DNA from 3 places in the Streptomyces sp. NPDC006283 genome. Region 2 is predicted to be linked to each of the others. Evidence: riboswitches for the same ligand, from Rfam matches in the RefSeq annotation. Region 2 holds a riboswitch; each other region holds the start of a gene.
What was found. Region 2 has a riboswitch for thiamine pyrophosphate ahead of thiC (phosphomethylpyrimidine synthase ThiC). Riboswitches for the same ligand answer to the same signal wherever they lie in the genome.

Region 1 (3,268 bases), on a different contig from region 2:
GACCAGGACGGAGAAGATGATCCACGGTGCCATCCCGACGACCGGGGAGTCGAGCACACCGGCCGGCCGGCCTCGGAGCGCACTCTCGCTCGGGGCGTTCATACACGGCTCCTTCCGCAGGTGAGTGCCCCGTTTCCCAGCCTGACCCTGCCCGGCGGGCCCCGCGAGACGTAGCGGGCCGCCCCCCCCGCGTCCCGCGAGATACAGCGGCCGACGCCCGCCGCCCCACGTGCGGAAGGGCAACCGGCCGGGTCTGCGACACTGGATGCACCATGCCCAAGCCCGGAGAACTCACTTTCGTCGCGCCCCGCGGAGCCAAGAAGCCCCCGCGGCACCTCGCCGACCTCACGCCCGCCGAGCGCAAGGACGCCGTCGCCGCGATCGGCGAAAAGCCGTTTCGCGCCAAGCAGCTGTCCCAGCACTACTTCGCCCGGTACGTCCACGACCCGGCCCAGTGGACCGACATCCCCGCGGCGGCGCGCGAGAAGCTCGCCACGGAGCTGCTGCCCGACCTGATGTCCGTCGTGCGGCACATCTCGTGCGACGACGACACGACCCGCAAGACCCTGTGGCGCCTGCACGACGGCACGCTGGTCGAGTCCGTGCTGATGCGCTATCCGGACCGGGTCACCATGTGCATCTCCTCGCAGGCCGGCTGCGGGATGAACTGCCCCTTCTGCGCCACCGGGCAGGCCGGCCTCGACCGGAACCTGTCGACCGCGGAGATCGTGCACCAGATCGTCGACGGCATGCGCGCGCTGCGCGACGGCGAGGTCCCCGGGGGACCCGCCCGGCTGTCCAACATCGTCTTCATGGGCATGGGTGAGCCGCTCGCCAACTACAGGCGGGTCGTCGGAGCCATCCGTCGTCTCACGGACCCGGAGCCCGACGGGCTCGGTCTCTCGCAGCGGGGCATCACGGTCTCGACCGTCGGTCTCGTGCCCGCGATGCTGCGCTTCGCCGACGAGGGCTTCAAGTGCCGTCTCGCCGTGTCGCTGCATGCCCCGGACGACGAGCTGCGCGACACCCTGGTCCCGGTCAACACGCGCTGGAAGGTCCGCGAGGTCCTTGACGCCGCCTGGGAGTACGCCGAGAAGTCGGGCCGCCGTATCTCCATCGAGTACGCGCTCATCCGCGACATCAACGACCAGGCGTGGCGCGGCGATCTGCTCGGCCGGCTGCTGAAGGGCAAGCGGGTTCACGTGAACCTGATCCCGCTCAATCCGACGCCCGGCTCGAAATGGACGGCCTCGCGCCCCGAGGACGAGAAGGCGTTCGTCGAGGCGATCGCCGCCCACGGTGTACCGGTCACGGTCCGGGACACCCGTGGCCAGGAGATCGACGGGGCCTGCGGACAGCTGGCGGCGACCGAGCGCTGAGCCGGGCCCACGGGCCTCGGCCCGTCGGCCATGGCTGATACTGTGCCCTGTGCGTTCGCACAAATGAACAACGAAACATTCCGACAGGGGAGCGCACCAGAGCGCTGAGAGTGCGGCGAGGCCTTCACGGCCACGGGCCGCAGACCCTCGGACCTGATCCGGGTCATACCGGCGTAGGGAGTCAGCATCATCATGAACAGCCATCTTCGGCGTGCCGTCGGCGCCGCACTCGCGGGTACCCTCGGCATCTCCGTCCTCTCCGCCTGCGGTGAGAAGTCCGAGGACAAGGGCTCCGGGCCCGACGCCGCGGGCGCGTCCAAGACCGTCACCCTCGTCAGCCACGACTCGTTCGCCGCTTCGGACGCCGTGCTGAAGGAGTTCACCCGGCAGACCGGCTACACGGTCAAGGTGCTCAAGAGCGGTGACGCGGGTGCCGCGCTCAACAAGGAGATCCTCACCAAGGGTTCCCCCCAGGGCGACGTCTTCTTCGGTGTCGACAACACCCTTCTCTCCCGCGCGCTCGACAACGACCTCTTCACGCCGTACGAGGCCAAGGGCCTCGACCGGGTGGCCGACGAGGTGCAGCTCGACGCGGGCAAGCACCGCGTCACGCCCGTCGACTCCGGCGACATCTGCGTCAACTACGACAAGAAGTTCTTCGCCGACCGGAAGCTCGCGCCCCCGAAGACCTTCGCGGACCTCGCGAAGCCCCAGTACAAGAACATGCTGGTCGTGGAGAACGCCGCCACTTCCTCGCCGGGCCTCGGCTTCCTGCTCGGCAGCGTCGGCGAGTACGGCGAGTCCGGCTGGCAGGGCTACTGGAAGAAGCTCAAGGACAACGGCGTCAAGGTCGTCGACGGCTGGGAGCAGGCCTACAACGAGGAGTTCTCCGGCTCCGCCGGCGGCAAGAAGGCGAAGGCCGACCGGCCGCTCGTCGTCTCGTACGCCTCCAGCCCGCCGGTCGAGGTGCTCTACTCCGATCCGCAGCCGGCCGAGGCGCCCACCGGTGTCGCGACGGGCACCTGCTTCCGCCAGATCGAGTTCGCCGGTCTGCTCAAGGGCGCGAAGAACCAGGCGGGCGGCAAGGCGCTGCTGGACTTCCTGATCGGCAAGCAGTTCCAGGAGGACATGCCGCTCAACATGTTCGTGAACCCGGTGATCGAGGACGCGAAGCTGCCGGAGCTGTTCACGAAGCACGGCGCGGTCGTCGAGCAGCCCGAGACCGTCGCCGCGGACACCATCGCGAAGAACCGTGAGCAGTGGGTCCGGTCGTGGTCCTCGCTCGTTGTGAAGTAAGGAAGTCCCTGCGCGGGAACGCGACGCGGCTCGGCCTCATGGCCGTGCCCGTCGCCTTCTTCGCCGTCTTCTTCGCCTATCCCGTTACCGCGATCGTCGGCCGCGGCCTCCACCTCGACGGCCAGTGGCAGTTCGGCCGCTTCGCGGACGTGCTCGGGCGTCCGGACATCCGGGACGTCCTGTGGTTCACCACCTGGCAGGCGCTCGCCTCCACCGCGCTGACCCTGCTGATCGCGCTGCCCGGTGCGTATGTGTTCGCCCGCCTCCAATTCCCGGGCAAACGGCTGTTGCGTGCGGCGGTCACCGTGCCGTTCGTGCTGCCGACGGTCGTCGTCGGCACGGCGTTCCTCGCGCTGCTGGGGCGCGGCGGACTCCTCGACGAGATGTGGGGCGTCCGGCTGGACACCACCGTGTGGGCGATCCTGCTCGCGCACGTCTTCTTCAACTACGCCGTCGTCGTCCGCACGGTCGGCGGCCTGTGGTCCCAGCTCGATCCCCGCCAGGAGGAGGCGGCCCGGGTGCTGGGCGCGGGGCGTTTCGCCGCCTGGCGGCGGGTGACCCTGCCGGCGCTGACACCTTCGCTGGCGGCCGCC
Region 2 (3,268 bases):
ACCGGAACTCGAAACGTGCGTCCGACAACGCGTCGTCCCACTCCTGGGCGCCCGGGTGCCCCTTGGCGAGGTCCGCGGCATGGGCGGCGATCTTGTACGTGATGACGCCGGTCTTGACGTCGTCACGGTCCGGCAGGCCCAAGTGCTCCTTGGGCGTGACGTAGCAGAGCATTGCGGTACCCCACCAGGCGATCATGGCCGCCCCGATGCCTGACGTGATGTGGTCGTAGGCGGGCGCCACGTCCGTGGTGAGGGGGCCGAGCGTGTAGAACGGCGCCTCCTCGCAGATCTCCTGCTGGAGGTCGATGTTCTCCTTGATCTTGTGCATCGGGACATGGCCCGGGCCCTCGATCATCGTCTGCACGTTGTGGCGCTTGGCAATGGTGTTGAGCTCACCGAGCGTCCTCAACTCGGCGAACTGCGCCTCGTCGTTGGCATCCGCGATCGAACCGGGGCGCAGCCCGTCGCCGAGGGAGTACGTCACGTCGTAGGCGGCGAGGATCTCGCAGAGCTCCTCGAAGTTCTCGTACAGGAACGACTCCTTGTGGTGCGCCAGGCACCAGGCCGCCATGATCGAGCCGCCGCGCGAGACGATGCCGGTCTTGCGCCGGGCCGTCAGCGGCACATAGCGCAGCAGCACTCCGGCGTGGACCGTCATGTAGTCGACGCCCTGCTCGGCCTGCTCGATGACCGTGTCCTTGTAGACGTCCCAGGTCAGGTCCTCGGCCTTGCCGTCCACCTTCTCCAGCGCCTGGTACAGCGGCACCGTGCCGATCGGGACGGGGGAGTTGCGCAGCACCCACTCGCGGGTGGTGTGGATGTTGCGGCCGGTGGAGAGGTCCATGACCGTGTCGGCACCCCAGCGGGTCGCCCAGGTCATCTTCTCGACCTCCTCCTCGATGGAGGACGTGACCGCGGAGTTGCCGATGTTCGCGTTGACCTTCACCAGGAAACGCTTACCGATGATCATCGGCTCGATCTCCGGGTGGTTCACGTTCGCCGGCAGCACGGCCCGGCCGGCCGCGATCTCCTCCCGCACCACTTCGGGGGAGACGTTCTCGCGGATGGCGACGTACTCCATCTCCGGCGTGATCTCGCCACGGCGGGCGTACGCGAGCTGTGTCACCGCCTGCCCGTCGCGGCCACGGCGGGGCTGGCGCGGGCGTCCCGGGAAGACGGCGTCGAGGTTGCGCAGCCCCCCGCGCGGCGAGGTGTGCTTGATCCCGTCGTCCTCCGGCCGGACCGGCCGCCCCGCGTACTCCTCGGTGTCGCCGCGGCCGATGATCCAGTTCTCCCGTAGCGGCGGCAGCCCGCGGCGGACGTCGGTGTCGACGTTCGGGTCGGTATACGGGCCGGACGTGTCGTACAGCGTGACGTCCTTGCCATTGGTGAGATGCACCTTGCGCACCGGCACGCGGAGGTCGGGGCGCGATCCCTCGACGTATCCCTTGTGCCAGCCGATGGACTTCCCGGCCTCGTCGTTCTGGTTCGAGGCAGGCGTGCGTGCGTCCGATACGGTCATGAGACCTACTCCCTACGCCGGCATTACCCGGTAACAGGTTCGGCGGTCGGCGCAGCTGGTCCCGTACGGATGTACGAAGGTCAGCGCCCTCTCAGCCCGGTGCTCCGAGCTCCCGCGTGTGCAAAGGTGCCACCACGCTAGCGTCATGTCTGGCGCGCTGAACAGAGGGCCCCCGGCTTCTTGCGATGATCGACCCGTGACCTCATCGCCACAGTCCCCAGAACCGCACGGCCAGGCCCACGGCCATGGGCACAGTCACGGACCCGCCGCCCCGGTGTCCCGGCACCTACGAAGGGTCATCGCAGCCGTACTGATCCCCTTCGCGACAGCCGTCCTCGTCGGGCTCGCGGTGCTGTGGCCGGGAGGCGCGCCCGGCCACGAACGCACCGGCGTCGGCTTCGACCGGCAGACCGAGCAGGGCAAGGTGGTGCGCGTCGAGAAGGTCGACTGCAAGGACGTCAACGCCGCACAGGTCCCACCGACCGGCGACACCTCCACGCCCCAGGGACGCGAGGCCGTGGCCGCGCAGCAGGGCCGGTGCGCCAGGGCGACCGTCGAGGTCACGAGCGGCAAGGACAAGGGCCGGACCTTCGTCGAGATCGTGCAGCCGGACGCACCACGGCAGTTGAGCGAGGGACAGGGCGTCGTCGTCGCGTACGCCCCCGACGCTCCTCGCGATCTGCAGTACTCGGTGACGGACGTGGACCGTGAGTTCCCCATGGCACTGCTCGCGGGGATCTTCGCCCTCGCGGTGGTGCTCGTGGGCCGGATGCGCGGAGTGATGGCCCTGATCGCGCTGGCGGTCTCGTTCGCCGTGCTGACGCTGTTCATCCTGCCGGCGATCCTGCAGGGCTCGGATCCGCTGATCGTCGCGGTGGTCGGGGCGAGCGCCATCATGCTGATCGCGTTGTACATGTGCCATGGGGTGACGGCGCGCACCTCGGTCGCGGTGCTCGGCACCCTGATCTCGCTTCTGCTGATCGGGCTGCTGGGTTCCCTGTTCATCGGCTGGGCAAGCCTGAGCGGGAACACGGACGACAACACCGGCCTCATCCACGGCCTGTACCCGGGCATCGACATGAGCGGTCTGCTGCTGGCCGGCGTCATCATCGGCTCCCTCGGCGTCCTCGACGATGTGACGGTGACCCAGACCTCGGCCGTCTGGGAACTGCATCAGGCCGACCCGGGCATGGGTCCGCGCGCCCTCTACCGCGCCGCGATCCGCATCGGCCGCGACCACATCGCCTCGGTCGTCAACACGCTCGTACTCGCCTACGCGGGCGCCGCGTTGCCCCTGCTGCTGCTTTTCTCGATCGCGCAGTCGGGCGTGGGCGCCGTGGCCACCAGCGAACTGGTGGCGGAGGAGATCGTACGGACCCTGGTGGGCTCGATCGGCCTGGTCGCCTCCGTACCGGTGACCACCGTCCTTGCCGCCCTGGTGGTCTCGGCCGACCGTCCGCAGCCCGCAGAGGAACCGGCCGGGTCACCAATTCTGGGCGGCAGGGGGCGGCGGCGAAAGAAGTGAGTGCACGAGCCGCACCGATGGGGCGTCAGCCGGCGTTCTCCTCGGCCAGGATGCGTCCGAGCGCCTCTTCCAGACTCACTTCGCAGTCACCCAAGGAGAGCTCCTGACCGATCGGCACCAGCTTGTCCGTACGGTCGAGGAAGGCCACGAGCGGTGCCGCGCCCGCGCGGAACAACGCCGAGTCGGCGCCGACCCGAAGCCGGATACGAACGTCCGACAGA
Region 3 (3,268 bases), on a different contig from region 2:
TCCAGTCGGTGCCCAGCGCCTCCCGTGCGAGACGCGCGGTGAGGACCGCCTCACCGGCGGTGAAACACCCGGCGGTGTTCGGCAGGACCCGGATGCCGAGCTTGTCCAGCACGGACAGGACGGAACCCTGAACGGTCGGATCGAGGCGCCGCATCGCGACGGTCGTCAGTTCCGTGCCGCTCGCGACGAGCGAGCGTTCGAGGACGTCGAGGCTGGGCGCCCCGCCGGTGCCCATGATCAGACGGGAGTCGAACGTGGTCTCCCCGATGGTGAAACGGTCGTCGGCCACGACGGATCAGCCTCCCTGCACTGCGGTGAGAACTTCGACACGGTCGCCGTCGCCGAGCGGGGTGCCGGCCCACCGGCTGCGCGGGACGACGGTCTCGTTGAGCGCCGCGGCGACTCCGGAGGGCGCCGCGGTGAGCGCGGCGACGACGGCGTCCAGGGTGGTGCTGTCGGCGAACTCTCGGACTTCGCCGTTGACAAAGACGTTCATGCGGGCTGCTCCTGGAGGACGGAAGAGAAGCGGCGGGGGGAGAAGGGCCGTGCCACCTCGGGCAGTTCGCCGCTCACCAGCGCGCCCGCCAGTGCGTCGCCGGTGACAGGTGTCAGCAGCACCCCGTTGCGGTAGTGCCCGGTGGCCAGCAGCAGGCCGGGCAGCTCGGTGAAGCCCAGCAGGGGCGCGTTGTCGGGGGAGCCGGGCCGCAGTCCGGCCTGCGTCTCGACGAGAGGCAGCTCCGTGATGCCGGGCACGAGCTCGTGCGCGTCGCGCAGCAGTTCGTACACCCCGCCCGCGGTGACCGTCGTGTCCCAGCCGAGCTCTTCGCTGGTCGCGCCGACCACCAGCTCGCCGTCCTTGCGTGGCACCAAATACACATGGCTGCCGCGCACCACCGCCCGTACGGTGCGCGAGAGGAACGGCGCGTAGGGGCGTGGCACGGTCAGCCGCAGAACCTGGCCCTTCACCGGCCGTACGGGCGGAAGTACGTCCGCCGGTACGCCCTCCAGCCGTCCGCTCATGCTTCCCCCGGCCAACACGACCTGCCCCGCGGCGAGTTCGCCGCCGTCGGCGAGTACGGCTCCGGCCGCCCGGTCGGCGGCCACCACCAGCCGCTCCACCCAGGTGCGGCGGAAGTCCACACCGGCCCGCTCGCAGGCGACGACGAGCGCGGCGGTCAGCCGGCGCGGGTCGACCTGGTGGTCGCCGTCCACCCGCAGCCCGCCGCGTACGCCGGGTGCCAGCATCGGCTCGAGGCGGCGGCACTCACGGCCCGTGAGCCACTCGGACTCGAGTCCCGAGCGGTGCTGCAGGGCGTGCAGTTCGCGCAGATGCGCGCGGTCGTCGGCGTCGAGGGCGACGGCGAGCGTGCCGCAGGAGCGGTACCCGACCTGCCGGCCGCTCGCTTCCTCGAGTTCCGCGACGAAGGCCGGGTAGCGGCGGGCGGACTCGAGGTTGAGCCCGAGCAGGGTCTGCTCGCCGTAGTGGAGTTCGGTGACGGCGGCCAGCATCCCGGCCGCGACCTGAGCGGCCCCGCCGCCCGGTTCGGGGTCCGCGACGGTCACGCTCAGCCCGCGCTGCGCTGCGCGCCAGGCCGTGACCAGACCGATGATCCCGCCCCCTATGACAAGGACGTCAGGGGTGCGTCGAGTACGAGACATGGGCGTCCAGCCCCTCCCTTCGCCGGCATGACCCGGATCAGGTTCGTACGGTCGGAGGCCGCCAGCCTCCCTCTCAGCCCGGTGCGTCCGGGCTCCCGCGAGTGCCTTACGGTGGCCACCCTAACCTCCCGCCCCGACACGCAGTAAGGGAGCCGCAGCAGTGGCCAGGACGCTCGACGGACTCGTTCTCTCACCGGTCGCCGACCAGGCTCCGGGCCAGGTCGGCACCCGGACCCGGTTCACGTACCACGAGGAGCGGGGCCGGATCTGGGCCGAGTACGAGGGCGGTGACGTGGTCCGCGGACACCTCGTGGGCACCCGGGAGGGCGACCGTCTCGACTTCCGTTATGTGCAGTTGAAGACGGACGGCGCCACCTCCTCGGGGCACTGCGTCTCCACGGTCGTGGACCTTCCGGACGGCCGTGTGCGCCTGGAGGAGACCTGGGAGTGGGAGTCCCAGGAGGGCAGCGGGACGAGCGTGGTGGAGGAGCTGCCTTCCTGACTCTCTGTCAGGTACGTAAGGTGTGCGGGTGGACGAACGGCAGCAGCAGACAGCGCCGCGGCGGCGCGTGGTGATCGTCGGCGCGGGCATGGCGGGAGTGCAGACCGCGGTCGCGCTCCGGGAGCAGGGCTTCACCGGCCCGGTCACCGTGATCGGCGCCGAGCCGCACCAGCCGTACGACCGGCCGCCGCTGTCCAAGGCGATCCTGCTCGGCAAGGCGGAGGACTCGGCCTTCGACATCGACTTCGAGGCCCTCGGCGTCGAGCTGCGCCTGGGCGTCGAGGTCACCGGCGTGCGCACTTGCGCGCACGAGGTGGACACCGCGGCCGGCCCCGTCCCGTACGACGTCCTGGTCCTCGCCACCGGCGCGGAGCCCGTCACGCTGCCCGGTACCCGGGGCGTACCGGGCGTCCATCTGCTGCGCACCCTCGACGACGCCGCCCGGCTGCGGCCCCTGCTCACCGAGCAGCACGACATCGTCGTGGTCGGCGCGGGCTGGATCGGCGCGGAGTTCGCGACCGCGGCCCGTCAGGCCGGCTGCGCCGTCACCGTCGTCGAGGCCGCCGACCGCCCGCTCGCCGGCACCATGCCCGCGGAGGTCGCCGCCCCGATGGCCGCCTGGTACGGGCAGTACGGGGCGGAACTCGTCACCGGCGCCCGTGTGGCCACCGTCGAGCCGGGCGCCGTGGTCCTGGCCGGGGGCCGCAGGATTCCCGCCGGCGCCGTCGTCGTCGGTATCGGGGCACGGCCCGCCACGGGCCTGCTCGAGGGCTCCGGCATCGAGCTCGGCCCGGACGGTTCGGTCGTCGCGGACCGCCACCTGCGTGCCTCCGCGCCCGATGTGTACGCCGTCGGAGACTGCGCCTCCTACCCGTCCGGCCGCTACGGCGAGCGGCTGCTGGTGCATCACTGGGACAACGCGCTCCAGGGACCGCGCACCGTCGCGGCGAACATCGTCACGCACGCGGCCGGGGAGCCCGGCCCGGCCGCCGAGGTGTACGACCCGGTGCCGTACTTCTGGTCGGAGCAGTTCGGCCGGTTCGTCCAGTACGCGGGCCACCACGCCGCCGCCGACGACCTGCTGTGGCGGGGCCGGCCCCACGAGGA

Region 1: linked by a shared signal. The riboswitch ahead of ABZ070_RS19465 (thiamine ABC transporter substrate-binding protein) and the one ahead of thiC (phosphomethylpyrimidine synthase ThiC) in region 2 are both predicted to bind thiamine pyrophosphate.
Region 3: linked by a shared signal. The riboswitch ahead of thiO (glycine oxidase ThiO) and the one ahead of thiC (phosphomethylpyrimidine synthase ThiC) in region 2 are both predicted to bind thiamine pyrophosphate.

Annotation. Positions count from the first base shown of each region.
Region 1 covers NZ_JBEXRZ010000087.1:17,019-20,286, forward strand. Annotated here, with positions in the region: gene ABZ070_RS19455 (hypothetical protein) at 1-102, opposite strand, end outside; gene rlmN (23S rRNA (adenine(2503)-C(2))-methyltransferase RlmN) at 273-1,379, shown strand; TPP riboswitch at 1,455-1,576, shown strand; gene ABZ070_RS19465 (thiamine ABC transporter substrate-binding protein) at 1,572-2,675, shown strand; gene ABZ070_RS19470 (iron ABC transporter permease) at 2,714-3,268, shown strand, end outside.
Region 2 covers NZ_JBEXRZ010000013.1:61,711-64,978, forward strand. Annotated here, with positions in the region: gene thiC (phosphomethylpyrimidine synthase ThiC) at 1-1,522, opposite strand, end outside; TPP riboswitch at 1,515-1,648, opposite strand; gene ABZ070_RS05145 (YibE/F family protein) at 1,668-3,047, shown strand; gene ABZ070_RS05150 (SsgA family sporulation/cell division regulator) at 3,073-3,268, opposite strand, start outside.
Region 3 covers NZ_JBEXRZ010000070.1:19,227-22,494, forward strand. Annotated here, with positions in the region: gene ABZ070_RS16965 (thiazole synthase) at 1-289, opposite strand, end outside; gene thiS (sulfur carrier protein ThiS) at 296-496, opposite strand; gene thiO (glycine oxidase ThiO) at 493-1,659, opposite strand; TPP riboswitch at 1,657-1,768, opposite strand; gene ABZ070_RS16980 (hypothetical protein) at 1,820-2,161, shown strand; gene ABZ070_RS16985 (FAD-dependent oxidoreductase) at 2,250-3,268, shown strand, end outside.